Regions from separate parts of the Streptomyces sp. NPDC059582 genome, predicted to be linked through region 2. Evidence: riboswitches for the same ligand, from Rfam matches in the RefSeq annotation. Region 2 holds a riboswitch; the other holds the start of a gene.
What was found. Region 2 has a riboswitch for S-adenosylmethionine ahead of thrC (threonine synthase). Riboswitches for the same ligand answer to the same signal wherever they lie in the genome.
Positions count from the first base shown of each region.

Region 1: another riboswitch for S-adenosylmethionine. It lies ahead of ACFV0T_RS40975 (aminotransferase class V-fold PLP-dependent enzyme); the one in region 2 lies ahead of thrC (threonine synthase).

Region 1 covers NZ_JBHWCC010000094.1:3,346-18,210, forward strand. The annotation lists gene ACFV0T_RS40925 (GMC oxidoreductase) at 1-182, opposite strand, end outside; gene ACFV0T_RS40930 (glycosyltransferase family 4 protein) at 443-1,585, opposite strand; gene ACFV0T_RS40935 (glycosyltransferase 87 family protein) at 1,707-2,942, shown strand; gene ACFV0T_RS40940 (hypothetical protein) at 3,224-4,414, opposite strand; gene ACFV0T_RS40945 (NlpC/P60 family protein) at 4,444-5,454, opposite strand; gene ACFV0T_RS40950 (NlpC/P60 family protein) at 5,741-6,775, opposite strand; gene ACFV0T_RS40955 (NYN domain-containing protein) at 6,986-8,329, opposite strand; gene ACFV0T_RS40960 (hypothetical protein) at 8,367-8,606, opposite strand; gene ACFV0T_RS40965 (rhomboid family intramembrane serine protease) at 8,766-9,500, shown strand; gene ACFV0T_RS40970 (Lrp/AsnC family transcriptional regulator) at 9,497-9,778, shown strand; gene ACFV0T_RS40975 (aminotransferase class V-fold PLP-dependent enzyme) at 9,803-11,164, opposite strand; SAM riboswitch class IV at 11,346-11,462, opposite strand; gene trpD (anthranilate phosphoribosyltransferase) at 11,548-12,612, opposite strand; gene ACFV0T_RS40985 (cytochrome bc complex cytochrome b subunit) at 12,756-14,402, opposite strand; gene ACFV0T_RS40990 (Rieske 2Fe-2S domain-containing protein) at 14,399-14,865, opposite strand, start outside.
Region 2 covers NZ_JBHWCC010000018.1:112,469-127,333, reverse strand. The annotation lists gene otsB (trehalose-phosphatase) at 1-558, shown strand, start outside; gene ACFV0T_RS17925 (trehalose-6-phosphate synthase) at 593-2,050, opposite strand; gene ACFV0T_RS17920 (glucosyl-3-phosphoglycerate synthase) at 2,157-3,128, opposite strand; SAM riboswitch class I at 3,310-3,449, shown strand; gene thrC (threonine synthase) at 3,467-4,750, shown strand; gene ACFV0T_RS17910 (MoaD/ThiS family protein) at 4,747-5,022, shown strand; gene ACFV0T_RS17905 (cold-shock protein) at 5,453-5,659, shown strand; gene groL (chaperonin GroEL) at 6,033-7,655, shown strand; gene ACFV0T_RS17895 (NADH:flavin oxidoreductase) at 7,949-9,076, shown strand; gene ACFV0T_RS17890 (metallophosphoesterase) at 9,138-10,025, shown strand; gene ACFV0T_RS17885 (MFS transporter) at 10,217-11,731, shown strand; gene ACFV0T_RS17880 (hypothetical protein) at 11,858-12,427, opposite strand; gene ACFV0T_RS17875 (Ig-like domain repeat protein) at 12,707-14,653, shown strand; gene murQ (N-acetylmuramic acid 6-phosphate etherase) at 14,742-14,865, opposite strand, start outside.

The DNA of each region.
Region 1 (14,865 bases), on a different contig from region 2:
ATCTCCAGGACGAGGGTGCGGATACCGGCCTGGCCGAGGCGCAGGGCGGCGACGGCCCCGCCGTAGCCGGAACCGACGACGATGGCTGGGGCGTTGTCCACGGCGGCCGGTTCGGCGGCCTGCGCGGACTGGAGACCGATACGGGTGAGACCGGCCGCGGCGGCGGTCTGGAGGGCCATCATGCCCAGGATGTGACGTCTCGTCAGCTGACGCTGCATCAGTTTTGCTGTCATGGACGCAGCATCGGCGGATTATCTCCCTCCGCCTAGTGCCGCGGCAGGCAACGTTGGCCCGTGAGGAAGCGGCGTCCGGTGCGTGCTCCCGGCGTGCCGGCCGGAAGTCCTCGTACTGGACGTACTCGGGCTTTCGGCCGGTGCCGCGAGAGGGCCTGCCGGGCGTCGCGACGGGGCGCACGATGCCTGCTGCGGCACCAGGGCGTCCGCTACAGCAACGCCCGCAGCTTCTCCGCCAGCAGGTCCCAGCGCCACTTCTCCTCGACCCACCGCCGGCCCCGCTCGCCCATCCGGCGGCGCAGTTGCGCGTCCCCGAGAAGCGTGACGATCCGGTCCGCGGCCTCCTGCGCGAAGCCGCCCCGCACGACCCAGCCCGTCTCGCCGTCGAGCACGGCGTCGGGCGCGCCGCCCGAGTCCCCGGCCACCACGGGCAGCCCGGTCGCGGACGCCTCCAGGTAGACGATGCCGAGGCCCTCCACGTCGAGCCCGCCCCGCCGGGTCCGGCACGGCATGGCGAAGACGTCCCCGGCGCCGTAGTGCGCGGGCAGCTCCGCCCAGGGCACGGCCCCCGTGAAGCGCACGGAGCCGGACACCCCGCTCTCCCGGGCGAGCCGGCGCAGATCCTTCTCGTACGGGCCGCCCCCGACGATCAGCAGCACCGCGTCCGGCTCGGCCGCCAGGATCCGGGGCATGGCCAGGATGAGCGTGTCCTGCCCCTTGCGCGGCACCAGCCGGGACACGCACACGACCACCGGGCGGTCGGAGAGCCCGAGCCGGGCGCGCACCTCGGCACCGCCCGACCCGGGGTGGAAGGTCTTCTCGTCGACCCCCGGCGGCAGCTGCGCCATCCGCCCCGCCGCCTGCGGGCTGAGCGCGGGCGCGATCCGCGAGCGCGTGTACTCGCCGAGGTAGGTGATGGTGTCCGTGGACTCCCCGATCCGGCGCAGCAGCTGCCGGGCGGCGGGCAGCTGGGCCCAGCCGGCCTCGTGGCCGTGGGTGGTGGCCACCAGCCGCTCGGCGCCCGCCCGGCGCAGTGCCGGTGCCATCAGTCCGAGCGGCGCCGCCGCGCCGAACCACACCGACGTGCACCCGTGCTCGCGCAGCAGCCCGGCCGCCCGCCGGGTCGCCCCCGGCGTCGGCAGCAGCATCGTCGTACGGTCGCGTACGACCGTGAACGGCTGTTCGGCGTCGAAGGCGGCCGTCGCCTCGACGCCCTGCGGGCTCCGCTTCCAGGTGGAGGCGTAGACGACCAGCCGCTCGGGGTCGAGTCGCAGCGCCATGTTGTGCAGGAACGCCTGGATGCCGCCGGGGCGGGGCGGGAAGTCGTTCGTCACGATGAGGGTCTTGTCCATCGCCGCCGACCCTACCCAACGCGTCCGCGCGGCCGTCCCCGGCCGTGCTTCATGGCCCCCTCACGGCACGGCGGGTCATCATGTGGCTCTCGGCACGGCGGACGGACGGACAGGGGCTCAGGTGGAGACTGCGGGCGCGGGACGGTCCCCGGCGTGGCTGCTGGGCACCTGGACGGCGACGAGGCTGCCGCTCCTGCTGTGCGTGCTGAAGGTGTCCGTCTTCCCGGGCCCGGACGTCACCAGCGACGTGTCGGTGATCTACCAGGGCTGGTACGAGGTGCTGCGCCACGGCACCTTCCCGCTCGACGACGTCACCTGGCAGTACCCGCCCGCCGCGGCGCTGGCCGTGCTCTCCCCCGCGCTCCTGCCCTTCCTCGACTACGCGACCGCGTTCTTCGTCCTCGCCTTCCTGGCCGACCTGACCGTCCTCCTGCTGCTGCGGTACGCCGGTCCGCGCCCCGGCGGGTCCTCGCGCGGCGCCTGGACCTGGGTGGCGGGCGCGGCGCTGCTCGGGCCGACGCTCTACGCCCGCTACGACGTGATGGTCACCGCGGTGGCGGTGGCCGCGCTGCTGGCGGGCGCCCGGCATCCGCGGACGATGGGAGCCCTCGCCGGCGTCGGGGCGCTGCTGAAGGTGTGGCCGGCGCTGCTGCTCGTCGGGGCCCTGCGGCGCCGGGCGTGGGGCGCGGCGGCGGTGACCGTGGGCGCGGTGGCCGCGCTGTTCGCCCTGGCGATGCCGGGCGCCTTCGCGTTCCTGGCCGCCCAGCGCGACCGCGGTACCGAGGTGGAGTCGCTGGGCGCGCTGGTCTTCCATGTGGCCCGGCACTTCGGCTGGCGGGGCGAGGTGCTGCTCAACTACGGCTCGGTGGAGTTCCTCGGCCCGTATGTGGACGTCGTCAGCACCGCCGCCCTGGCCCTGACCGGCGCCGCCTTCGGCTGGCTGCTGCTGTGGCGCCTGGCGGCCACCCGCTTCCTGCCCCACACGCTCGCCGACGCGGCCTTCGTGGCGGTGCTGATGTTCACCGTCACCAGCCGGGTGATCAGCCCGCAGTACCTGGTGTGGCTGGTCGGGGTCGCGGCGGTCTGTCTGTGCCACCGCGGCAGCAGGATGGGGACGCCCGCCGGGCTGGTGCTCGCGGCGGCGTTCGCGACGGTGCTGGAGTTCCCCGTCTGGTTCGAGCACGTCGTCGCCAGTGACCCGCTGGGCGTCACCCTGCTCCTCGTCCGGGACGGCCTCCTGGTGGCCGCCACGCTCACCGCGGCCGTACGGCTGTGGCGCTCGACGGTGCCCCGCGGCCCCGAGGCGGTCTTCCCGGCTCAGGCGGCCCGCGCCGAGGAGGCCCCGGTCTCCTCCTGACCGCGGGCCGACCGCGCCCTCAGCGCCGCCGCCGCGCACTGCGCGGCCGTGGCGAGCGCCGGCGCCAGGCGGATGCCGGGCGGATGCCGGGCGGGCCGAGGCGGGACGGTCCGAGGGCCGGCGCGAGCTGGACCGCCGTGCCGAGCCCGGTCACCCGCAGCGGCACCGGCGCTCCCCCGCTGCCCTCGAAGACCCCGCCGAGCGCATACTGCCGGTGGCCCGGGCGACGGGCACGGCGGAGCGCGCGAGGCTCACCGAGGCCGTCGCCCACCTGGAAGGGCTCAGCCGAACTGCGCCCGCAGAGCGTCCCGCCACTGGGCGGTGAACTTCTCCGACGTCGTCCCGAGCACCTTCTTCATCGCGTCCTCGACCGCTCCCGCCCGCGCCCGGTGCGCGCCCACGGCCCGGTAGAACTCGCCCAGCCGGACCTCGCCCCAGCGGTCCGCGATCAGCCGGCAGGCCAGCCAGCCGCCCTCGTACGCCTGCGCCAGCCGGGTCGAGTCGCCGGTGAACCCGAAGTCCTTGTCGGCCGGCAGCGCCGCCGGGACCCGCCCGTCGGCGACGGCACCCGCGAGCTCCGGCGCGACCATGGACGCGCTGCGCCCGCTGCCGCGGTAGCCGACCCAGTCGGCGTACCCCTCGGACAGCCACAGCGGCGTGGCCGCGTCGGTGTGGGCGCGGGTGGCGACATGCGTGGTCTCGTGGGTGAGCACGACCTGCCGGCCGAGCGAGCCCAGCACGCCGTACGCGTCGGGATTGACGATGATCCGGTCCGCGGGCGCCCGGGCCGGCCCGCCGGTCTCGCCCGTGGTGACCGCCGCGATCCCGCGGTAGGAGGAGGCGGGCGAGGCCAGCAGCCCGGCCATCCCCTCCAGCGACTTCGGTACGAGCACCACGACGTGCCCGCTCCAGTCGGCGCCCCACGCCTGCGACACCGCCGGCACGGCGCGGTCGGCCAGCTCCGCGAAGGAGCGCAGCCGCTCGCCCGACTGCCCGGTCCCCAGCACCAGGCTGTGCGCGCCCCGGACGACGCTCACCGCGCCCTGGTCCCACAGCTGCTGCCCGGCCTTCTTCGCGGGCCGGTCGGACGTCACCCGCCACCGCCCCCCGGCGTCGAGGGCGAGCCCGAGGACGCGCGCGGCCGTGACGGGCGCCCTGTCGTACCCGCGGACGCTGTAGCGCAGCTCGGCGTCCGCGGAGGCCGTGTCACCGCTCGGGTGCACCGCGGTGACCCGGTAGGACCAGGCCGAGAACGGGACCGCCTTCACGTGGTCGAACCCGGCCGGGGTGCCGGTGGCGCGGTAGGCCGGCTCGTCGTGGCCGAGGACCGCGGCGGCCCGCGCGTCCAGCAGCCGTTGCACCTCGGCCCGCGCGCCGTCGGTCGCGGGCCGCCCGCCGCACCCCACCAGGGAGACGAGCAGCAGACACAGCGCCGCGACCGCGGATCTCGATCCCCGCCTTCGACCAGCCATCTTCCCGATCGTACGGCGCCGCTCGGGCGTCAGACCCGGGTGACCGACGAGATCGGCATCATGCCCACCGGGTCGTACCGCACGGGCGCCCCCGGATAGGGGGCGTGGATCACCTGGCCGTTGCCCACGTACATCCCGACATGGCTGGCGTCGGACCGGTAGACGACCAGGTCCCCGGGCCGGGCCTGGGACAGCGGGACCTGGTGCCCGGCGAACCGCTGGGCCTGCGAGGTGCGCGGCAGCTGCACCCCGGCCTGCGCGTACGACCACTGCATCAGGCCCGAACAGTCGAAGCCGCCCGGTCCGTTGGCACCCCAGACGTAGGGGCGGCCGAGGGCGGAGCGGGCGGCGGCGACGGCCGACGCGGCGCGGCCGGTGGCCGCGGCGCCGCCGAGTCCGGGAAGGTCCGCGCGGCCGGAGCGGGAGGCCCGGTCGAAGGCGAGGCGCTCGGCGAAGGGCAGCGAGTTGAGCAGCCGCCGCGCCCTGGCGAGCTTGTGCTCCACGGTCCGCTTGTGGCTCGCGACGGCCTTGCGGCTCTGTTCCAGCTCGGTCAGCTTCAGCGTCGCGTCCGCGCGCTCCTGGGCGAGCTCGCGCATGGCCGACCGGAGCTCCTTCAGCTCCCCGGCCTGGTGGGTGGTGATGCGGTCCAGGACGGAGGCCCGGTCGAGGTAGTCGGCCGGGTCGTCGGAGAACAGCAGCGCCAGGGAGGGGTCGAGGCCGCCGGAGCGGTACTGGGCGCCGGCCAGCGAACCGAGCTTCTCCCGCAGGGAGTTGATGCTCTGCTGCTGCCGGGCGATCCGGTCCTGGGCGTTGCCCACCTGGCTGCGCAGGAGGTCGGCGCGCTCGTCCGCCCGGTTGAAGGCCTCGGTCGCCTTCTCGGCCTCCTCGTAGAGGCGGTCCACCTCGGCCCGGGTGTCGTCGTGCGGCGCGGCCGCCGCCGGTACGGCTCCGAGCGCGGCGGCGGTGACGGACAGGACACTGAGGGCTGCGCAGGCACCCCGGTCGAACCCGGACGGTGCAAGGCGGCGATGGGACCCCACGGGAAACCGCACTCCTTCCGCTGGCGGACACTGACCGCTTCCCCGGCACGCGGCGGAAGCGCCACGGCGGTGTGGGGAAACGCGCCAGACAGTAGCCCCGCCACGGGGCGGCGGCCAAAGACGTCAGCGGGCACACAACGTGACGCCCCGCCGCTGACGCAGGTCATCGGCGGGGCGTGGGGTCAGTTGGCGGTGTCGCAATTCGCCCGTTCGGGCGGCGGCCCGAGGTCCCGGACCGGCCTCCCGGACCGGGAACGGTCCGGGAACGGCTCGGGCCGGACGCGGGTCAGATACGGACGCCGAACTGGAACGGCATGTTGCCGATCGACTCGTAGCGCACGACGGTGCCGGTGCGCGGGGCGTGCAGCACCTGGCCGTTGCCCGCGTACAGGCCGACGTGGTGCTGGTCGCCGTAGAAGATGACCAGGTCGCCGACCCGGAGGTCGCTCTGCGAGTAGATCCGCGTGCCGGCGCTGGCCTGGGCCTGCGAGGTGCGCGGGATGGTGACGCCGGCCTGGGCGTAGGCCCAGGAGGTCAGACCCGAGCAGTCGTAGGAGGCGGTGCCGGTGGCGCCGTAGACGTACGGCTTGTTGAGCTGGCTCCGCGCGGCCGAGAAGGCGGCGGCGGCCCGGCCGGAGGCGGAGGTGGTGTTGCCGAGGTCCACGCGCGAGCTGGCGGAGCGGCTGGCGCGGGCGTCGGCGGCGGCGAGGGCCGCCTTCTCCTTGGCCGTCAGCGTGTTGAGGAGCTTCTGCGCCTCGGCCAGCTTGGCCTGGACTTCCTTCTTCTTCTTGCCGAGTTCGGTACGGGTGGAGGCGAGGTCCTTGAGCTTGTCCGAGGCCTCGGTCCGCTCCTGGGCGAGCTCGCGCTGCTTCTCCTGGATCTTCTTCAGCGCCTCGACCTGCTGACCGCTCAACTGGTCGAGCGTGGAGGCCTTGTCCAGGTAGTCGTCCGGGTCGGCCGACAGGAAGAGCTGGAGGGAGGAGTCGATGGAGCCGGTGCGGTACTGGGCGGCGGCGGCCAGGCCCATGCTGTCGCGCAGGCCGTTGAGGTCTTCCTGGCCGCGGGCGACGCTGTCCTGGATGGTGGAGATCTCCTTCTGGAGCTTCTCCTGCTTCTCCTTGGCCCCGTTGTACTTCTCGGTGGCCTGCTCCGCCTCTTCGTAGAGCTTGTCGACCTTGGACTTGACCTCGTCCTTGTTCAGCTTCTCGCTCGGCGCGGCGTTGGCGGCCTGGGCGCTGAGCACGACGGCGGCTGCGGCTGCGGTGGTCAGCACGGTCACACGTGCACGACTCGGCTGCTTCGGTCGACGATGGGACGCCACGGAGACGAGCTCCTTCTTGTGAGTGATCACCCGTACGGAGATTCGAAGGCTGACCCTAGTGATGTTTCTGTGATCAGTTCAAATCCTCCGACGAAAAATCCCGGTTACGCACCGCATTCTTTGCACTCAACTCACATGCAGTGATGCTCGATTGACGCTACGTTGCGTGACGGTTCCGTCAATTCGGGCATTGGGCCCGGATCTTGACCTTCAGGACAGACGCTTGAGAAGGACCGCGGATGCCACCGGCCGCGCCCCCGCGCGGGCCACTCCGTCGGCCACCTCACGGTCGGTCGAGGCGACGATGACGGGCCGGCCGGGCGGCTCGGCGCGCACCAGCTGCCGGATGAGCTCGTCGGCCGTCACACCGGGCTTGGAGAACAGCACCCGCACCCCGCGCGGCGGCGCCAGCAGCACCGGGGCGGCCAGCTCGGCGCCGTCGAAGACGCAGGTGACCTCCGCGCCGGTCTGCGCGGCGAGCTGCGAGAGCTGCCCGAGCAGCCGCAGCCGCTGCTTCTCCAGCGGCATCTGCGGATAGCCGGTCTTGGTCACGTTGTAGCCGTCGACCACCAGATGCGCCTGCGGCAGCGCGAGCAACTGGTCGAGGATCGCCGGATCGTCCTCGGACAGCGCGCGGTTGGCGATGTCCTTCGGAGTCATCCGGCCGGGCTCGACCGCGTCCACGGTCTCCGCGGGCCGTACGGACACGGGCGGCAACGCCAGTTCCCGGCGCAGCCCCTGGGCCGCGTCGAGCACGGTGTCGAGCAGCAGCCGCAGCCGCATGTCCTCGACGCTGCGCCCCTCCCGGGCCGCCCTGCGGGTGGCCTCCAGGGCCGCCTCCACCTCGCCCAGGCGCCCCTTCAGCCGCCGCGCCTCGCTCTCGGCGGAGGACACCTGCGCCTGCGTCTCGGCGCGTACGGCCTCGATCTCGCCCTGCACCTTGCGCAGCGCCGCCTCGCCGCGCTTGACGTCGCTGTGGGCCGCGCGCAGCTTGCGGTGAAGCGATTCCGCTTCCCGCTTCGAGGCGTCCAGTTCGGTCCGCAGCCGCTCGGTCTCGGCCCGGGTCTGCTCACGGGAGCGGTCGAGCTCCTCGCGCAGCCGCTCCAGCTCGGCGCGGCTCTCCTCGTCGGCCCGCTCGGCGTCCGCGCGCAGCGCCTCCTCGCCCGCCGCGGTCACCAGCTTCACCCAGCCGGTGGGCCGCAGCACATAGGCCGCGGCCGCCACGTCCAGCGGGTCCGCGGCCGGGGGCGGCGAGCCTGAGTCGAGGGCGCCGGAGAGTTCCGGCTGCGCCTCTCTGAACTTCTCGCCGATCCGCTGCCGGAAGAGGGTGTCCGTCTCCAGCGCCGCGGCCATGGCGTTGCCCGCGAACTTGGCCCGACGATTCGGGGCGAACCGGGCGTACTGCCGCAGCTGGGCGGGCAGTTCCCCGATGGTCAGCCCACCGAAGCCGTCCGAGACGATCTGCACGACCCGGCGCCGCACGCCGTCGGGCAGCGGACGGTCGAGCACCTCGGCGGCGCCGTCGCCCGGCCCCCCGCCTGCGCTCTCCACCATCCGTCACACCCCAATACCTGTGCGGGGCCGCTCCCTGTCAGGAGCCGGCGCCCGGCCTGTCCACGAGTTCCACCTGATCCACCGCGTTGCACCAGCGGCAGCGCACCGACTCGATGGTCTCACTGACCACCTCGCGCTCCTCGACGTTCGGCGCACCGGCCAGGTCGAGGTGGACGTACTCCACCACCTTCGACGAACGGGTCACGTCGAAACGCGTGAGATTGCCGCAGAGGGTGCAGCGCCACCGCGTCGAGGCGGTCGGCAGGGGAACCGTCATCGGGGCTGTTCGCCTTCCTTCTATTGTCCGTGATGCACCGTGCTCTCCCCGGCGCATGTGGCTCGTAACCCTACGGCCTGGCGGGTACTCATCGCCCGTCCGTCCACGGCGGCGAGGCGGTCTGTCTTAGTGCGTCCGGGTACGTCATGCTCTGTAACCATGATCAGCAACTGGAACGGAACCGCGGGCAGAGCGTTCCGGAAACCGTCGGCGCCCGTGACGTACGGGCTGATCGCCCTGTGCTGCCTGGTCTTTCTGATCGGCCCGGCGTCGGGCTTCAACCCGGGATACGGCACCGGCGACGAGCTGGCGGCTGCCCAGCGAACATATTTCCGACACTGGGGCGTGGTCCCGGCCGAGCTGTTCCAGGACGCCGCCGGACAGGCGCTGACGCCCGTCACGGCCCTGTTCGTGCACGGCAGCTGGGTCCATCTGCTCGGCAACATGCTCTTCCTCTACGTCTTCGGGGCGATGACCGAGGAGCGGATGGGCCGGGTCGAGTTCACCCTGTTCTACGTCGGATGCGGCTACCTCGCCCTGCTGGGGTACGCGGTGGCCAACGCCGGCTCCGAGCAGTCGCTGGTCGGCGCGTCCGGGGCGATCTCCGCGGTACTCGGCGCGTTCCTGTTCCTGTTTCCCAGGGCCCGGGTGACCAGTCTCCTGCCGTTCCTGTTCTTCCTGCCGATGCGCTTTCCGGCGTGGATCGTGCTGCCCTTCTGGGCGGCCCTGCAATGGGTGGCGGCGGGCCAGGCGACCCAGGGTCCCGGCGTGGCCTATCTGGCGCACCTGGTGGGCTTTGGATCGGGCTTCCTCTACGCGTGGGTGCGATTCGGCCGTACGACTAGAGTGAAGGCCGCCCCAGCTCCGGCCCCCGAGGGAGAGACCCAGCCGTGATCACCGCGATCGTCCTGATCAAGACCAGCGTGGACCGGATTCCCGAGATCGCGGAGTCGATCGCCGCGCTGGAATCCGTGAGCGAGGTCTTCTCGGTCACCGGCACCTACGACCTGATCGCGATGGTGCGGGTGCGGCAGCACGAGGATCTGGCGGAGGTCATCCCGGGCCGGATCAGCAAGATCCCCGGCGTGGAGGGCACGGACACGCACGTGGCGTTCCGGACCTACTCCCAGCACGACCTGGAGGCGGCGTTCGCGATCGGTCTCGACTCCTGACCGCCGCCTCCCGAAACCGCGCGGTCAGACCGCCGGGACGCAGCGGCCGCCCTCGGTCCGGTACTGCCACTTCGCGCCGTCCCTGACCAGCTCCCGCACCGCGGTCACGAACCGCTCCACGTGCTCGTCCGGCGTCCCCGCGCCGAAGCTCACCCGGATCGCGTTGAGGGACTTCTCGCCCGGCGCGGCCTCGGGGGCACCGCACTCTCCCTGGCTGCCGGGGTCGCCGCCCAGCAGGGTGCGCACCAGCGGGTGGGCGCAGAACAGGCCGTCGCGGACGCCGATGCCGTACTCGGCGGAGAGCGCGGCGGCGAAGTGGGAGCTGTTCCAGCCCTCCACGACGAAGGCGAGCACCCCGACCCGCGGGGCGTCGTCGCCGAAGAGGGACAGGACGCGGACCTCGGGGACCTCGGCGAGACCCGCCCGGACGGTGTCGATCAGGTACTGCTCGCGGGCCACGAGGGCGTCGAAACCGGCCTCGGTGAGGGCCTTGCAGGCGGACGCGATGGAGTAGGCGCCGATCACGTTCGGCGAGCCCGCCTCGTGCCGGGCGGCGCTCTCGTGCCACTCCACGTCCACTCCCCCGTCCGCGCGCCGGGTCACCCTGCGGCTGGCGCCGCCGCCCGCGAGGTAGGGCTCGGCCGCGCGCAGCCAGTCGGCGCGGCCGGCCAGGACGCCGGAGCCGAACGGGGCGTACAGCTTGTGGCCGGAGAAGGCGACCCAGTCGACGTCGAGGTCACGGACGGAGACCGGGTGGTGCGGAGCCAGCTGGGCGGCGTCCAGGACGATGCGGGCGCCGTGCGCGTGGGCCGCCGCCGCCAGCTCGCGTACGGGCCACAACTCCCCGGTGACGTTCGAGGCACCGGTGACGCAGACCAGGGCCGGGCCGTGCGGGTCGCGGCCGGCGAGGGCGCGCTCCAGGCTCGCCACCGCCTGGCGTGGGGTGCGCGGGGCGTCGAGGCAGGTGACCCGGGCGTTCTTCCAGGGCAGCAGCGAGGCGTGGTGCTCGGTCTCGAAGACGAAGACCTGGCAGTCGGCGGGCAGCGCGGCCGCCAGCAGGTTCAGGGAGTCGGTGGTCGACCGGGTGAAGACCACCTGGTCGGCGCCGCGGCAGTCCAGGAACTCCGCGACGGTCGCGCGGGCGTTCTCGAACAGGTCCGTGGAGAGCTGGGAGAGGTAGCCGGCGCCGCGGTGGACGCTGCCGTAGTACGGGGCGTACGCCGCCACGTCGTCCCAGACACGCTGGAGGGCGGGGGCGCTGGCCGCGTAGTCGAGCGCGGCGTAGGTGACTTCGCCGCCCGTGACCAGCGGGACGGTGACATCTCGCCCCAGAACGGGCAGGGGGTGACAAACGGCCTGGGCGGTGGCAGCGGTGGAGACGGACATGGGGTACTCCCGTGAGAGGCAAGGCGGAACCGCCACGCGAGCCGCACCGGGCTCGAGCGTGGGGAGGGTGAAAGGGGTACGCGGAGGCGGGGCTCTACGCCCTATCGCATTCGCTTGCTCACGGAAGGCTCCCTCGAGGACCAGGACCCCTGGTGCCGCGCTCGCTCAGGAGCGTTCGAGGGGTCCGCGCTTGCCGTGGACCTCGCTGCCCACGACCTGGTCTTCACCCGGGGCACCCCGCCACGGACGGAGGGTTGCCGGACAGTCGGCCGGGGCCTCATGACTGTCACTCATGACCTGGTTCACCATCCTGCCACACGGTCTTCGACGCGCAAGGCGCGGTCCGGATCCTGGACCGCGCCTCGCCTCACGTCGGCCGTGGGTCAGGCGTTGCTGACGGCCACCCAGCGCTCCAGCGTCCGCTTGGCCGCGCCCGAGTCGATCGACTCGGCCGCCTTGGCCATCCCGGCCCCGATCTGCTCGGCCAGCGTCCCGGAGCCCGGTTCCAGCGCCACCAGCGCCGCCGCCGAGTTCAGCAGCACCGCGTCGCGCACCGGCCCGGTCTCGCCGTTCAGCAGCCGGCGCGCCACGTCCGCGTTGAACGACGCGTCGGCACCGCGCAGCGCCTCCACCGGCACCAGTTCGACACCCACGTCCCGCGGGTCGAAGGTCTCCTCGGTCACCATGCCGTCCCGGACGATCCACACCCGGGAGGTGGCCGTCGTGGTGAGCTCGTCGAGACCGTCGTCGCCGCGGAAGACCAGCGAGGAGTTGCCCCGCTCGGCGAAGACACCCGCGATGATCGGCGCCACCCGCGGATCGGCCACCCCGACCGCCTGGGCCCGTACCTTCGCCGGATTGGTCAGCGGACCCAGGAAGTTGAACACCGTCCGGATACCCAACTGTCCCCGGGCCGCCGCCACATGACGCAGCGCCGGATGGAACTTCACCGCGAAGCAGAAGGTGATCCCGGCCTCCTCGGCGACCTCCGCCACCCGCTTCGGCGTCAGTTCGAGATTGACCCCGAGCTTCTCCAGCACGTCCGAGGCACCCGACGCCGACGACGCGGCCCGGTTGCCGTGCTTGACGACCTTGGCGCCGGTACCGGCGATGACGATGGAGGACATCGTGGAGATGTTCACCGTCTTCGCGCCGTCGCCGCCCGTGCCGACGATGTCGACGGTGGCGCCCGGCACGTGGATGACGTTCGCGTGTTCGTACATCGCCCGGACCAGGCCCGTGATCTCCTCGACGGTCTCGCCCTTGGCCCGCAGCGCGACCACGAACCCGGCGATCTGCGCGTCGGTCGCCTCGCCGCGCATGATCCGGTCCATCGCCCAGGCGGTGCTCTCCGCGCTCTGGTCACGGCCCTCCAGCAGGCCGTTCAGTACCGCGGGCCAGGAACGGCCCGCCGCGATGTCGCCTCCAGCGGGGGTCACAGCGCTCATCAGCCGCTCCTGGTTCGTAGACGGTTCGCAGACGGTTCGCGGACACGAAAAAGCTGGTTACACCCTATCCAGCGCCGGGCACCGCGAAGGGCCCCGCCCGGAGACCGGACGGGGCCCTTCTGTGCGCGTGGCGAGCGCAGCGATCAGTGGTGGCCGTGGCCGCTCGTGATCTCCTTGTACTCGTCGACGGTCGGCTTCGGGATCTGGCTGTCCTCGTCGAAGTACGCCTTGCTGAGCTTGGCGCGAAGCTTCTCGGAGCCCGTCACCTTGCGCTCGACACCGTTCTCGTCGACCGCGGGGCCGATCTCGAGCGGCTGGTACTGGTCGTGCGCCGTGATGGTGTGCAGCTGCTCCTGGCTGAGCGGCTCGTGGACCTCGATGAACTCACCGTGCGGCAGGCGCTTGATGGTGCCGGTCTCGCGACCGTGCAGCACCTTGTCCCGGTCCCGGCGCTGGAGGCCGAGGCAGATCCGCTTGGTGAGGAGGAACGCGATGACCGGTCCGACGAAGAAGAAGATCCGCACGAACCAGGTGATCGAGTTGATCGACAGGTGCAGGTGGGTGGCCCAGAGGTCGTTGCCACCACCGACCAGCGTGATCATGTACATCGTGACCCAGGCGACGCCCAGCGCCGTACGGGTCGGCGCGTTGCGCGGGCGGTCCAGGATGTGGTGCTCGCGCTTGTCGCCGGTGAGCCAGGACTCGATGAACGGGTAGACCGCCAGCGCGCCGAGCACGACACCGAAGAGGACCAGCGGGATGAACACGCCCAGGACGAGCGTGTGACCCCAGAAGTTGACCTCCCAGCCCGGCATGAAGCGGATCAGACCCTCGGCGAAGCCCATGTACCAGTCGGGCTGGGCGCCGGTGGACACCTGGTCCGGCCGGTAGGGGCCGATGGCCCAGATCGGGTTGATCTGAGCGATCGCCGCGATCGCCGCGACGACACCGAAGACCAGGAAGAAGAAGCCTCCGGCCTTGGCCGTGTAGACCGGCAGCAGCGGCATGCCGACGACGTTCTTGTTGCTCTTGCCGGGGCCCGCGAACTGCGTGTGCTTGTGGTAGAAGACCAGGATCAGGTGGCCCACGACCAGGCCGAGCATGATGCCCGGCAGCAGCAGGATGTGGATCGAGTAGAACCGCGCCACGAAGTCGTGGCCCGGGAACTCACCGCCGAAGAGGAAGTACGAGATGTACGTGCCGACGATCGGCATGGACAGGATCGCACCCTCGGTGAAGCGGACACCGGTGCCGGAGAGCAGGTCGTCCGGGAGCGAGTAGCCGGTGAACCCGGTGAACATGCCCAGGACGAACAGCAGGAAGCCGAACAGCCAGTTGATCTCACGCGGCTTGCGGAACGCGCCCGTGAAGAACACGCGCATCATGTGCACGAACATGCCGGCGAGGAAGATCAGCGCCGCCCAGTGGTGGATCTGCCGGATGAGCAGACCGCCACGCACATCAAAGGAGATGTGCAGCGTCGAGCTGAACGCCTCCGACATCAGCTGTCCCTGGAGCGGGACGTAGCTGCCGTGGTACTCCACCTCGTTCATCGACGGGTGGAAGAACAGCGTCAGGTACACACCCGTGAGGATGATGATGATGAAGCTGTAGAGGCAGACCTCACCCAACATGAACGACCAGTGGTCGGGGAAGATCTTGCGCATGTTGGACTTGGCCAGGGAGTAGATCCCGAGCCTGCCGTCGGCCCAGTCGGCGACACGCTCGCCGGCCGGCGCCTTCCCGCGCGAGCGGTCCGACGGGTTCGTGGTGCTGGTCGTAGTGCTCATCCGCGCTCCCAGAATGCAGGACCGACGGGCTCTTCGAAGTCGCCGAGCGCCTCGAGATAGCCCTCGTCGTTCACGCCGATGCGGAGCTGCGGCAGGGCGTGACCGGCGGGGCCGAAGATCACTCGGGCGCCGTCGGACAGGTCGAAGGTGGACTGGTGACAGGGGCACAGCACGTGGTGCGTCTGCTGCTCGTACAGCGAGATCGGGCAGCCCACGTGGGTGCAGATCTTGGAGTACGCCACGATGCCCTCGTACGACCACTCGAGCTCGCGCTTGTCCTTGATGTTCTCCGGCTGGAGCCGGACGATCATCAGGGCCGCCTTGGCGATCTCGTTCTGGAACTCCTCGTCGTGCTCCTCCAGGCCCTCGGGCTTGGCGAAGGTCAGCGAGCCGACGGCCACGTCCGAGGCGCGCAGCGGCTCGTTCGTGTTCATGTTGACGAGCAGCTTGCCCTTGGACCACA
Region 2 (14,865 bases):
GTCGTCCTCGGCCACTACGGCGCCGAACGCTGGGACGCCCGCACCGGCACCGTGACCGCCCCTCCGCCGCACCCCGGCGTCGCCGCCGTACGTGCCGAGCTGCCGGGATTCCTCGACACGATCGGCGCCTGGCGGGGCACCTGGATCGAGGAGAAGGGCCGGGCGCTGGCCGTCCACACCCGACGCGCCGAGGATCCGCAGGCCGCCTTCGAGGTGCTGCGCGCCCCCCTCACCGAGCTGGCCGCCCGGTACGGCCTGATCGTCGAACCGGGCCGTATGGTCCTCGAACTGCGGCCGCCGGGCGTGGACAAGGGCGTCGCCCTCCAGGACTTCGCCCGCGAGCTCGCCGCCGAGTCCGTCGTCTACGCGGGCGACGACCTGGGCGACCTGCCCGCCTTCGCCGCCGTCGACAAACTCCGCTCCGACGGCGTCCCGGGCCTGCTGGTGTGCAGTGGCAGCGACGAGGTCGCCGAACTGCGGGACCGGGCCGACCTGGTGGTGAACGGCCCGGAGGGGGTCGTGGACCTGCTGCGCGCGCTGGCGGCCCGGCTCGGCTGACCGGCCCGCCCCGCGGGACCGCGCGACCGTGCGCTCAGTCCTTCAGCGCACCGAGCTGGTCCAGGAACCACTGGGCCGGCGGCAGCGCGGTCGCCGCGGCGGCCAGGCGCTTCGTCCGCTCCGCCCGCTCGGGCACCGGCATCACCAGCGCCTCGTGCAGTGCCCGCGCGGTGCCGACCACGTCGTACGGATTGACGGTGATCGCGTCCTCGCGCAGCTCCTCGTAGGCCCCCGCCTCCCGCGACAGCACCAGCGCGCACCCCTCGTCGGAGACCACCGGCACCTCCTTCGCGACCAGGTTCATGCCGTCCCGGATCGGGTTCACGAGGGCCACGTCGGCCAGCCGGTACGCGGCCAGCGAGCGCGCGAAGTCGTCCTTCACGTGCAGCACGACCGGGGTCCAGCCCGGTGTCCCGTATCCGGCGTTGATCTCGTCCGCGAGCCGCTGCACCTCGGCCGTGTAGTCGCGGTAGACGGCGAGGTCCTGCCGGGACGGGTAGGCGAAGGCGACGTGCACGACCCGCTCGCGCCACTCCGGGTGGTCGTCGAGCAGCTGCCGGTACGCCAGCAGGCCGCGCACGATGTTCTTCGACAGCTCGGTCCGGTCGACCCGCACGATCGTCCTGCGGCCCTCGCCGATCTCCGTCCGCAGCGCCGCCATCCGCTCGCCGACGTCGGCCTGGTGGGCACGGGCGCGCAGGAACTCGGCATCGGCCCCGAGGCCGTGCACGCCGATCACCGTGGTGCGCGTCGGTCGCCCTGAGGCCGGCGTGTGCTCGATCGTCGCGCCCGGCTCGCCGCTCGGTCCGCTCGGGAAGATCCGCTCGGGATTCACCTCCCCGGCGCACTCCATGAAGGCGCGCGCCCACCGCCGGGTGAGGAAGCCCAGCCGGTCCGCGCCGAGCATCCCCCACACGATCTGCTCGCGGATGTCGTCCGGCAGCATCCGGAAGTAGTCCGGCGGCGCCCAGGGCGTGTGCGAGAAGTGGCCGATGCGCAGGTCGGGACGGAGCTCGCGGAGCATGCCCGGCACCAGCGTCAGGTGGTAGTCCTGCACGATCGCCGTGGCCCCGTCGGCCGCGTCCTCGGCCAGCGCCTGCGCGAAGGCGCGGTTGTACCTCTCGTACGACGCCCACCGACGCCGGAACTCCGCGTCGAAGACCGGCTCCAGCGGTGTCTGGTAGAGCATGTGGTGGACGAACCAGAGCACGGAGTTGGCGATGCCGTTGTAGGCGTCGGCGTGCACGTCGGCCGGGATGTCCAGCATCCGCACCCCGCTCTCGCCCACGCCGCGCCGGACCGCCTCGCGGTCGCCGTCGGACAGGGCGGAGCACACCCACAGTGCCCCGACGTCCGGCCCGATGGCGGACAGGCCCGAGACCAGCCCGCCGCCGCCCCTGCGGGCGTGCAGCGAGCCGTCCTCGCCCACCTCGTACGAAACCGGGCCGCGATTGGACGCGACCAGCACCTCAGCGCCGTGCGTGGAAGCCATACGCCTCAACCTAGCCCGGCCCGGAAACGCTCAAACGTACGGAAGGCCCACAACAGTCCGCGGAGATTTGTATACGACTGTCGGTCGCTGTCACTCGGCGCGTTCGTCACGCGACCTTCCGTGACGCGTACTCCTCGATCTCGGCCATCGGCGGCCGCTCCTCCGTGTCCACGGAGTACGTGCGCGGCTCGAAGCCGTCCGGCCCCCGTTCGAACTGGGTCAGAGAGGGCCGGATCAGGTGCCCGCGGGCCATGCGCAGCTGTGCGGTGCGGTAGATCGCGGCGGCCATCCGGCCCAGCGCCTGTCCGTCCTGGTGCCGGTGCTTGCGCACGCCCACGTCCACCTGGGCGAGGGCGTCGAGACCCACCAGGTGCAGCGAGTCGACCAGCATGCCCAGCTCCACCCCGTACCCGACGGGGAAGGGGAGCTGCTCCAGCAGGGAACGGCGGGCCGCGTACTCGCCGCCGAGCGGCTGCACGAACCCGGCCAGCCGCGGCCAGTGCATGTTCAGCAGCGGGCGGGCCATCAGCTCGGTGACCCGGCCGCCCTGGCCGGCCGCTCCGCCGGAGGCGAGCGCATTCGACTCGTCGCCCAGCGGGCGGTCGTACATGGCCTTGACCAGATCGATGTCCGGGTCGGTGAGCAACGGCCCCACGATCCCGGAGACGAAGTCGGAGGAGAACTCCTTCAGGTCGGCGTCGATGAAGCAGACGATGTCCCCGCGGGTGACCAGGAGGGACCGCCAGAGCACCTCGCCCTTGCCCGGCACGGCCGGGATGCGGGGCAGTATGTCGTCGCGGTGGACGACCCGGGCGCCCGCGGCGGCGGCCACCGCGGAGGTGCGGTCGGTGGAACCCGAGTCGACGACGACGATCTCGTCGACGAGCGGGACCTGCTGCATGAGGTCGTGACGGATCACGGCGACGATGTCACCGACCGTCTCCTCCTCGTTGAGCGCGGGCAGGACGACGGAGACCGACTGGCCCCTGGCGCGCTTGGCGGCGAGGATCTTGTGGAGCGGGCGATCGGTCACGGACCAGGAGCGTGTGCTCAGCCAGCGCTCGACTTCTTCCAGCACGGTGGCGGCTCCTTCTACGTTCTCGCGGCGGGAGGTGGTGCCCGTCGTGATGACGGCCGACGGGCACGGGCATCTCGCGGTTCGGACGGTTATCTCAACTGTCCTGGCCTTCGGTTACAGTCTTGAACAACGCGCATGACCATCGCATGTCCAGGGTGGCCCGCCGTTCACAACTTCATACCGCTCATCCAGAGGGGCAGAGGGACACGGCCCGATGAAGCCCCGGCAACCCTCCAGTCGGCTCTCGTTCACGCGAGGCTCCCGGCTCGGGAAGGTGCCAAATCCGTCTCACGGCGAAGTGCGCCGTGAGGAAGATGAGGAGAAAGGGCCTCGCCTCCATGGCTGTGCAGACCGTTGCAAGCACCACCAACTCCGTCGATCTGGGCCCCGCCGCGGCGCTTTCCTGCCGTGAGTGCGGACACCGCGTGCCGCTCGGCCCGGTCTTCGCCTGCGAGGAGTGTTTCGGCCCGCTCGAGATCGCCTACGACTTCTCGGCCTACGACACCGAGGAGCTCCGCAAGCGGATCGAGGCCGGCCCCGCGAACATCTGGCGCTACGCCCCGCTGCTGCCCGTCCCGGCCGACGTGGCGACCAAGCCCAACATCAACCCCGGCTGGACCAAGCTCGTCCAGGCCGACAACCTGGCGCGCGAGCTCGGTGTGACCGGCGGGTTGTACGTGAAGGACGACTCCGGCAACCCGACGCACTCCTTCAAGGACCGGGTCGTCGCCCAGGCCCTGGAGGCCGCGCGCGCCTTCGGCTTCACCACCCTCTCCTGCTCCTCCACCGGCAACCTGGCCGGCGCCGTCGGCGCCGCCGCCGCCCGGGCAGGCTTCCGCTCCTGCGTGTTCATCCCGCACGACCTGGAGCAGGGCAAGATCGTCATGGCCGCGGTCTACGGCGGTGAACTCGTCGGCATCGAGGGCAACTACGACGACGTGAACCGCTTCTGCTCCGAGCTCATCGGCGACCCGGCCGGCGAGGGCTGGGGCTTCGTCAACGTCAACCTGCGGCCCTACTACGCGGAGGGCTCGAAGACCCTCGCGTACGAGATCTGCGAGCAGCTCGGCTGGCGGCTGCCCGACCAGCTGGTCGTCCCGATCGCCTCGGGCTCCCAGCTCACGAAGATCGACAAGGGTCTCCAGGAACTGATCAAGCTCGGGCTGGTCGAGGACCGGCCGTACCGGATCTTCGGCGCGCAGGCGGCGGGCTGCTCGCCGGTGTCCGTGGCGTACAAGGCCGGCCACGACGTGGTGCGGCCGCAGAAGCCGGACACCATCGCCAAGTCCCTCGCGATCGGCAACCCGGCCGACGGGCCGTACGTCCTCGACATCGCGCGCCGCACGGGCGGTGCCGTGGAGGACGTGACGGACGAGCAGATCGTGGACGCGATCAAGCTGCTGGCGCGGACCGAGGGGATCTTCGCGGAGACGGCGGGCGGGGTGACGGTGGGCGTGACGAAGAAGCTCATCGAGGCCGGCCTGCTCGACCCGACGAAGACGACCGTCGTGCTGAACACCGGCGACGGTCTGAAGACCCTGGACGCGGTGGCCGGCACCGGCCTGACCGCGACGATCCGCCCGAACCTGGACTCCTTCCGAGAGGCTGGCCTCGCATCATGAGCGTCAACGTCCGCATCCCCACCATCCTGCGCACGTACACCGGCGGCAAGGCCGAGGTGAGCGCCGAGGGCACGACCCTCGCCGAGGTCATCTCCGACCTGGACAAGAACCACACAGGCATCGCGGGCCGCGTCCTGGACGACGAGGGCAAGCTGCGCCGGTTCGTCAACGTGTACGTGAACGACGACGACGTCCGCTTCGAGCAGGGCCTGGCGACCGCGACCCCGGACGGCGCGGGTGTCTCCATCATTCCGGCGGTCGCCGGAGGCTGATCATTACCATCGGTAACCGAGGTTACCGAGAGTTCATCGAATTGCCCCCTCCGTGAGAGAAGCGGAGGGGGCAATTCAGTGTGGTTGAGCGCGGTACAGTTGGGGAACCCGCTCCCGATTCCAGGGTCGGCGGCCTTCGGAGCCTGCTGCACTGCCGATAAGAAGCAGCCAAACTGTGCAGGCCTTTTGCGCCTTTCGCTCCCTATGCCTGGCCCAACTTGCCCTGAAACTAGGCGAATTGTGGGTAGATTCCGGACCCGTCATGCCCGGATTTCTCGTCCGATTGACCTGTTGCAGACGGCAGTTGGACAGATACATTCAGCCGCGGTCGACGCGTTCCGGCGCACGCCCCCGGCCAATGGGGGGTGAGGTCTGACCCGGATTCGCGAAGTGCGGATCTGTGCAAGGGCCAGTAATAGGGGAGTTAGGCATGGCTCAGGGCACCGTCAAGTGGTTCAACGCGGAGAAGGGGTACGGCTTCATCGCGGTCGACGGTGGTGCGGACGTGTTCGTCCACTACAGCGCGATCCAGATGGACGGGTACCGCACCCTGGAAGAGGGCCAGCGGGTCGATTTCGAGATCTCGCAGGGTCAGAAGGGGCCGCAGGCGGACATGGTCCGCCTGGCGACCGGCTGAAGCACGCGCCGACTTACTGCAGCGACGTTCTTCTGTATTTCTTCGAAGGGCTCGTACCTCACGGGGTGCGAGCCCTTCGGCCTGCCCGGTTCCCGCCGCGCGGAACCCGCGGATCACCGGCCGGCGCTCGCGCCCGACCGTCACCCGACCGCCGCCCCTCATCGAGCCTGCCGCGCAGGCGCACCTTGCACTCGGGCGGGGCGAGTGCTAATCATTGGCGTTAGCACTCTGAAGGTGAGAGTGATAACGAAGGACCGGGTCGGTGAGGCCCGCAGGCCAGGTGGTGCAAGGAACCACGGGGCAGGCAGGCCGTCCGTCGCGGGCGCCAGCGCGGTCCGGAGCAATCCACCCCAGTCCGGGAGGACCACTTCACATGGCCAAGATCATCGCGTTCGACGAGGAGGCACGGCGCGGTCTCGAGCGCGGGATGAACCAGCTCGCCGACGCCGTCAAGGTCACCCTTGGCCCCAAGGGCCGCAACGTCGTCCTCGAGAAGAAGTGGGGCGCCCCCACGATCACCAACGATGGTGTGTCCATCGCCAAGGAGATCGAGCTCGAGGACCCGTACGAGAAGATCGGCGCCGAGCTGGTCAAGGAAGTCGCCAAGAAGACGGACGACGTCGCCGGCGACGGTACGACCACTGCGACCGTGCTCGCCCAGGCGCTCGTCCGTGAGGGCCTGCGCAACGTGGCCGCCGGCGCCAACCCGATGGCTCTCAAGCGCGGTATCGAGAAGGCCGTCGAGGCCGTCTCCGGTGCCCTGCTGGAGCAGGCGAAGGATGTCGAGACCAAGGAGCAGATCGCTTCCACGGCCTCCATCTCCGCCGCCGACACCCAGATCGGCGAGCTCATCGCCGAGGCGATGGACAAGGTCGGCAAGGAAGGCGTCATCACCGTCGAGGAGTCCCAGACCTTCGGTCTGGAGCTCGAGCTCACCGAGGGTATGCGCTTCGACAAGGGCTACATCTCGGCGTACTTCGCCACCGACATGGAGCGTATGGAGGCGTCGCTCGACGACCCGTACATCCTGATCGCCAACTCCAAGATCGGTTCCGTCAAGGACCTGCTCCCGCTCCTGGAGAAGGTCATGCAGTCGGGCAAGCCGCTGCTGATCATCGCCGAGGACGTCGAGGGCGAGGCCCTGTCGACCCTGGTCGTCAACAAGATCCGTGGCACCTTCAAGTCCGTCGCCGTCAAGGCCCCGGGCTTCGGTGACCGCCGCAAGGCCATGCTCGGCGACATCGCCATCCTCACGGGCGGCGAGGTCATCTCCGAGGAGGTCGGCCTCAAGCTGGAGAACGCGACCCTGGACCTCCTGGGCCGCGCTCGCAAGGTCGTCATCACCAAGGACGAGACGACGATCGTCGACGGCTCCGGTGACACCGACCAGGTCCAGGGCCGGGTCAACCAGATCCGCGCCGAGATCGAGAACTCGGACTCGGACTACGACCGCGAGAAGCTCCAGGAGCGCCTGGCGAAGCTGGCCGGCGGCGTGGCCGTCATCAAGGCCGGTGCCGCCACCGAGGTCGAGCTCAAGGAGCGCAAGCACCGCATCGAGGACGCCGTTCGCAACGCGAAGGCGGCCGTCGAGGAGGGCATCGTCGCCGGTGGTGGCGTGGCTCTGCTCCAGGCTTCCTCGGTCTTCGAGAAGCTCGAGCTCACGGGTGACGAGGCGACCGGCGCCAACGCCGTGAAGCTCGCCCTGGAGGCCCCGCTCAAGCAGATCGCCGTCAACGGTGGTCTCGAGGGTGGCGTCATCGTCGAGAAGGTGCGCAACCTGCCCGTCGGCCACGGCCTGAACGCCGCGACCGGTGAGTACGTCGACATGATCGCCGAAGGCATCATCGACCCGGCGAAGGTGACCCGCTCTGCTCTGCAGAACGCCGCCTCCATCGCCGCGCTGTTCCTCACCACCGAGGCCGTCATCGCCGACAAGCCGGAGAAGTCCGCGGCTCCGGCCGGCGGCGGCATGCCGGGCGGTGACATGGACTTCTGATCCTTCGCGAAAGCGAGGATCGGACCCGTCCGTCCAGTACCGAGGGCGGCACTCCCTGGAGACAGGGGGTGCCGCCCTCGGGCGTTTCCGCGGGGCGCCGGCGGCCCGCTCCTCGGGACGGGCGCGGGGAGTGGCGGGGGAACCGCCCGGGAGCGGCACGGGGAGTGGCGCGGATCACATGTGACTCGTGCGGTGGGCGGAATGCGGTGGCCGACGGGTCCGTTGACCTCTGAGTGCGTTCGATGCACACGCACATACCGACCAGTCCAGTCAATTCACCAGGAGCCTCCCACGTGACCGTCATCGCGTCCTCCGCCTCCCGCGCCGCGGAGATCCTGTCCCGGCCCGTCGCGCTCAACGGCCTCACCGTCCCGAACCGGATCGTGATGGCGCCGATGACGCGCCAGTTCTCCCCGGGCGGCATCCCGGGCGAGGACGTGCTGTCGTACTACGCCCGCCGCGCCGCCGCGGGTGTGGGTCTGATCGTCACCGAGGGGACGTACGTCGGCCACGAGTCGGCCGGGCAGAGCGACCGCGTCCCGCGCTTCCACGGCGACGAGCAGCTGGCCGGGTGGGCCCAGGTGGCGGACGCCGTGCACGCGGCGGGCGGCACGATCGTGCCGCAGCTGTGGCACATCGGCATGGTGCGCAAGGCGGGGGAGCCGCCGTTCGCCGACGCTCCGCCGGTCGGCCCGTCCGGCATCGGCACGGAGGGCGCCGAGGTCACCGGCAGGGCCATGACCCGGCAGGATCTGGACGACGTGATCGAGGCGTTCGCGAAGGCCGCGGCCGACGCCGAGCGCATCGGCTTCGACGGGGTCGAGCTGCACGGCGCGCACGGTTATCTGCTCGACCAGTTCCTTTGGGCGGGCACCAACCGCCGCACGGACGCCTACGGCGGCGACCCGGTGGCCCGGACGAAGTTCGCGGCGGAGATCGTCGCCGCGGTGCGCGCGGTGGTCTCGCCGGAGTTCCCGGTCCTCTTCCGCTACTCGCAGTGGAAGCAGCAGCAGTACGACGCCCGGCTGGCCGAGACCCCGGAGGAGCTGGAGGCGATCCTGGCCCCGCTGGCCGCGGCAGGCGTCGACGCCTTCCACGCCTCCACCCGCCGCTACTGGCTCCCGGAGTTCGAAGACTCCGACCTCAACCTGGCCGGCTGGACGAAGAAGATCACCGGCAGGCCCGCCATCACCGTGGGCTCGGTCGGTCTCGACGGCGACTTCGTCGGGAGCTTCAGGGGCGAGGGTTCGCCGGTCAAGGGCATCGACAACCTCCTCGACCGGCTCGAGCGCGACGAGTTCGACATGGTGGCCGTCGGCCGCGCGCTGCTCCAGGACCCGGACTGGGCGGCGAAGGTCCTGGCCGACCGGTGCGACGAGCTGAAGCCGTACGACGCGGCGGCGCTGCGCACCCTCAGCTGAGGCCCACGGGCCCGCGGCCGCCCTCTGGCCGTGGGCCCCGACTGCCGTTAGCGTGCGGCAGATGCGGATCCTGCATCTGTCCGACACCCATGTCGAGCGGACCGACGAGCCCAACCGGCACGGCGTCGCCGCCACCGAGTCGCTGCGGCTGATGCTGGCCGCGCTGCGCCACCAGCGGGCCGTCGACGCGATCGTCGTCACCGGTGACCTCGCCGACGACGGCGCGGTGGAGGCGTACACGACCGTGCGGGAGGCGGTGGGCGCGTTCGCCCGGACGTGGGACGCCCCCGTCTTCTTCACCACCGGCAACCACGACGAACGCCAGGCCTTCGCGAAGGTGCTGGGCAGCGGCCATCTGGCCGCCGACGGGACGGAGCGGGCCGTCGCGGCCGTGCCGGGGGCCGAGCGGGCCGCCGTGAGCGGCGTCGGCGGCTACCGCTTCGTGACGCTGGACTCGCTGGTGCCGGGGGAGGTGTACGGGCAGCTCGGGAAGGCCCAACTCGACTGGCTGCGCGAGGTGTTGAGGGTGCCCTCGGAGCAGGGCACGGTACTGGCCCTGCACCATCCGCCGATCGCCCTGGACGTGCCGACCCAGCGGGCCTTCGGGCTGCGTGATCCGGGCGGGCTGGGCGAGGTGATCCGGGGGACGGACGTGCGGGTCGTACTCACCGGGCACTTCCACCTCCAGCTCCTCGGCTTCCTGGCGGCCGTGCCGGTGTGGGTCACGCCCGGTGTGGTCAACCGCATCGACCTCACGACCCGGCCGGGGACCGAGCGGGCGGTGCGCGGCGCGTCGGCGTCACTGGTGGAGCTCGGTGGCGCGTCGGGGCCGATGTTCCACACCTTCCACGCGCGCGATCCGCGGGCCCACGAGACCGTCTACGAGCTCGACGAGGAGCGCACCCGCGAGGTGATCGCGCGGCACGGGCCCCCCGGCCACCGGAACTGACCCCCGGCCACCGGAACTGATCCCACCCTCCCCTCTCCCTTCCGGGCTCTCCGCCCCCTTCCCGCCTCGGTGTCGGACCGGGGGCCGCCCTTTTGGGGCCGCTCTTTTCCCTTGCTTAAGTCAATCAATTGACTTAAGGTTGCCTGAGTCAAGCAGATTCGTATGCCCGTACGCCCCACGGAGGCCCCTCCATGTCCGACGCTCCCGTCCGGCCCCCAGCGGCCGGGGGAACCGCCCAGCCCGGGTCGAACGCAGTGGTGGCGGTCCTGGCCTTCGCCGGAATCGTCGTCTCGCTGATGCAGACCCTGGTCATCCCGATCGTCCCGGAGCTGCCGAAGTACCTGAACGCCTCGGCCTCCGACACCGCCTGGGCGGTCACCGCCACACTGCTGGCCGCCGCCGTCGTCACGCCCGTCGCCGGCCGGCTCGGTGACATGTTCGGCAAGCGCAGGCTGCTGCTCGTCAGCATCGTGCTGCTGGTCGTCGGCTCGGTGGTGTGCGCGTTCAGCGACTCCCTGACCCCGATGATCGTGGGCCGCGCCTTGCAGGGCCTGGCCGCCGCCACCGTCCCGCTCGGCATCAGCATCATGCGCGACGAGCTGCCCGTGGAGCGGCTCGCCGGCTCCACCGCCCTGATGAGCGCCTCCCTGGGCGTCGGCGGCGCCCTCGGTCTGCCCGCCGCCGCCTTCATCGCCGACAACTTCGACTGGCACCTGCTGTTCTGGACCTCCGCCGCCTTCGGCGTCGTCGCGCTGGCGCTGGTCCTGACACTGGTGCCCGAGTCCCAGGTCCGCACCGGCGGCCGCTTCGACTTCGTCGGCTCGGCCGGGATGGCGGTCGGCCTGGTCTCCCTGCTGCTCGCCGTCTCCAAGGGCGCCGACTGGGGCTGGGGCAGCGCCACCACGCTCGGCCTGTTCGCCGTCGCCGTCGTGGTCCTGCTCGCGTGGGGCTTCTACGAGCTGCGCACCCCGACCCCGCTGGTCGACCTGCGCACCATCGCCCGCCGTCAGGTCCTCTTCACCAACCTCGCCTCGATCGCCTTCGGCTTCTCGATGTTCGCGATGGCGCTGGTCCTGCCGCAGCTGCTCCAGCTGCCCACCCGGACCGGATACGGCCTCGGCAAGTCGATGCTGACCGTCGGCCTGGTCATGGCCCCGCAAGGGCTGGTCATGATGGCCTTCGCCCCGGTGTCCGCGACCGTCACCAAGGCCAAGGGCCCGAAGGTCACCCTGATGATCGGTGCCGTGATCGTCGCCGCCGGCTACGGCCTGAACATCGTGCTGATGTCCGAGGTCTGGCACCTCGTCCTGGTCTCCTGCGTCATCGGCGCCGGTGTGGGCTTCGCCTACGGCGCGATGCCCGCGCTCATCATGGGCGCCGTGAGCCCGTCGGAGACGGCCGCGGCCAACAGCCTCAACACGCTGATGCGTTCCATCGGCACCTCGGTCGCCAGCGCCGTCGCCGGCGTGATCCTGGCGCAGATGACCATGAACCTCGGCGGCTACGCCCTGCCGTCCGAGAACGGGTTCAAGGTCGTCATGGCCCTCGGGGCCGGTGCCGCGGCCCTGGCGTTCGTCCTGGCCGCCTTCCTTCCCGGCCGGGACGCGGCCGCCGCCCGCCCCGCCCCCGCGGCCGCAGAGCCCGGCAGGCGGCCGGAGGCCGGCGAGGCTCCCGACGCTCCCGAGGTTTCCGGAACCAAGGCGTAGGACAGGCCGACCGAGGAGCCGGAGACGGCCGCCGCCCCGCACCCGAGGGGCGGCGGCCGTCCTGCTTCCGGCGGTTGCGGACGGTGCCCGCACCGGTGGACGGTGCCCGCACCGGTGCCGGTGCCGCTAGAGGTTCCCGAGCGGTTCGATGTCGACCTTCACCGGTGTGCCCCACACGCGCAGCACCTCGTAGTCGGTGAACTCGTGGACCAGGCGGTAGGCCATCGCGGGCCGGGGGCCGCGGCGCTGGGCGGTGATGTACAGCTCCGCCTCGCGGCGGTCCCGGCGCGGGGTGCCGCACAGCTGCCACTCCTGCCCGGTCCACAGCTCCGGCAGCCAGCGCTGCTGGGGCTGCGGCCGGTCGGCGCGCACGCCGTAGCGGGAGGGGGCGGTGGCGGTGGGCCGCGGGTCCATGGCGGGGCCGTTGAACTCGGAGCGGCGGGCGGCCCGGCGCCGTGTCTCGCACAGCAGGCACAGGTCGGGCGCCGAGGCGTCCACCGGCCCGCCGGGGTGCTCGGCGCACCGCGTGCTGGGCACGGCCGTGGTGACGCTCTCCTCCAGCAGGTCCAGGGCCCGCCGCAGATCCGCCCTGACCTCGTGCAGCCGGCCGTCGGGCGTGTCGGAGGTGAGGGCCTCGCCGTGCTCGCCGAGGAGGCGGAGGGCACGGCCCAGGGCGGTGAGCTGCGCGTGGTTCATGGGGGCCTGCTCCTTGATGGTCTGCGGCCTCCAGCGTAGGACGCCACGGGACCGGGCAGGACGGCCGCGAGGATCGTGACGAGGGCGTGAAGGCCCTGCGGCGACGGTGTGCGGGAAACTCGTTCCTCGATTGTCACAGCCATGCCATAGGCTCCGTTCCGGCAGCCGCGCCCCGCGCGTCACCGCCGACACGAGTCGCGCGGTCACGTCCGGGCGTTGCGCGGCGCTCTCGATTCCCCGGTGCAGCACCGGGTTTCTTTCGTGGGGGTATCAGTAACTGTGCGTACGCGCAGCATCTCGACCGCGACGGCGCTCGCGGTTCTCTTCAGCTCGGCGGCGCTGACCGTCGCCACCGCCGGTTCCGCGTCGGCCGCGTCGGCCGTTCTCGCCCAGCCCGTCGGCCTCGTCGTGGACGGCGCCCTGCAGCGCGTCTTCGTCGCCGACCAGGACAACGGACGGATCCTGGCGACCGACTACAATGGTTCCCTCGTCGACCTGAACGTGGGCTTCGGCCGTCCCAGCGACCTGGCGCTCTCGGACGACGGGGCCACGCTGTACGCGGCACTGCCGACCAGTCACGAGATCGTGGCCCTCGACGCGGCCACGCTCGACGTCAGGACCCACTACGACATCGGCGCCGAGGCCACCCCGCGCGAGGTCGCCTTCGCGGGCGGGCGCCTGTGGTTCTCGTACCGGACCACCGGCGAGGACGGGGCCTTCCACGGGAACCTGGGTGCCATCGACCCCGCCGCCACCGACCCGGCCGCCGCGGTGGCCGTCGGACAGCTGCCGGACGCGGTGACCCCGTACTACAACTCGGCGATCCTCGACGCCGACCCGGCGGTCCCCGGCCTGCTGGCCTACACCGACAGCGGCGACAGCTCGGGCGCGGCGAACGTGCTCGACGTGTCCGGTGCCACCCCGCAGGTGGTCGCCAAGAGCGACGGCGGGCGCTTCTTCGGGGACGTCGACCTCGTGCCCGGCACCTCCGAGGTGCTGTGGAACGGCACCCGGCGGCTCTCCTACGCCGACGGGGGCTTCACGGAGGCCGGGAGCCTCACGGAGACGGGCTGGCACGGTGACGTCTCGCCGAGCGGTCTGGTCGCGCAGGTCTACGACCGGCACGTGTCGGTCTACAAGCCGGCGGCCGACAAGCCGGTGCGCCGCTTCGACGCCGGGAACTCCTCCATGGGAGAGGTGGCCTGGGCCCCCGACTCCGCGCGGCTGTTCGCCCTGACCGGCACGGACAGCACCTACACCCTCAAGGCCTTCACCGGCCCGGCGCTCAGCGTTCCCACCCTCACGGTCAACGCACCGGCCTCCGCGACCCGCGCGAAGGCGCTCACGGTCACCGGCAGGCTCTCGGCCACCGTCCCGTTCCCGGCGGGCACCAGGATCGCGGTCACCCGTACCGACCTGGAGAGCCCGAGCGGCAAGGCGCTCGCGGCTGTCACGGTCAAGGCGGACGGCACGTACTCCTTCACCGACACCCCGCCGGCCGGCGGTACGGTCACGTACAAGGTCGCCTACGCGGGCGACGCCCAGCACACCGCGGCCTCCGCCTCCGACGCGGTCTCCGTCTCCCGGGCGGCGACCAAGCTGACCCTCAACAACAACGGCAAGCTGTACAACTACGGCGCCGACGTGAAGTTCACCGCGCACCTCGGCACGACGTACAAGAACCGTACGGTCGAGCTCTGGTCGGACCCGTTCGGCAGCGACAAGCCGAAGAAGCTGGTCAAGACCGGCAAGGTCAACTCCCACGGCGACATCTCGGTGACGCTGGACATGACCCGGGACACGGCGGTCACCGCGGTGTTCAAGGGCGACGCCCGCTACGCGTCGAAGTCCGTGAAGGTCACGGGCTACGCCCGCGTGAAGGTCTCCACGGCCGTCTCCCGGCACTACAGGACGGCGAAGATCGGCTCGACGTCGTACTACTGGTTCCACAAGAACACCGACCCGGTGCTGACCACGAGCATGACCTACTACAAGGGCCGTCAGTTCCGGTTCGACCTCGAGGTCTACTACGGCGGCCGCTGGTACGCCGCGGACTCGCAGTACTTCGCCCTCGGTACGAGCGGCAGGAGCGCCGTGCAGCTCGGCGCGCCCGGCGAGTCCGGCATCCGGGCCCGGGTGCGGTCGACGTACGTCAACGGCTCGTCCGGCGACAGCGTGAACTCGACGACGTACGGGGCGTGGAAGTACCTGTACTTCTCCAACTGACGCCTCTGCGGCAGGGGCCCTCGCGCGGTCGGTGAAGCCGAAGACGTAGGTCTCGGCCGATCCGGCCGCGCTCCCGCCGGGCGGCGGATCAGCCCGCGGCCGACGCCAGCGCGGCCCGCAGACGGCCGTCCGACTCCTCCAGCAGGCGGGCGGCCGTCGGGCCGTCCACCCCGGCCAGGATCGTCAGGATCGCGTGCTTCACCTCGCCGCCG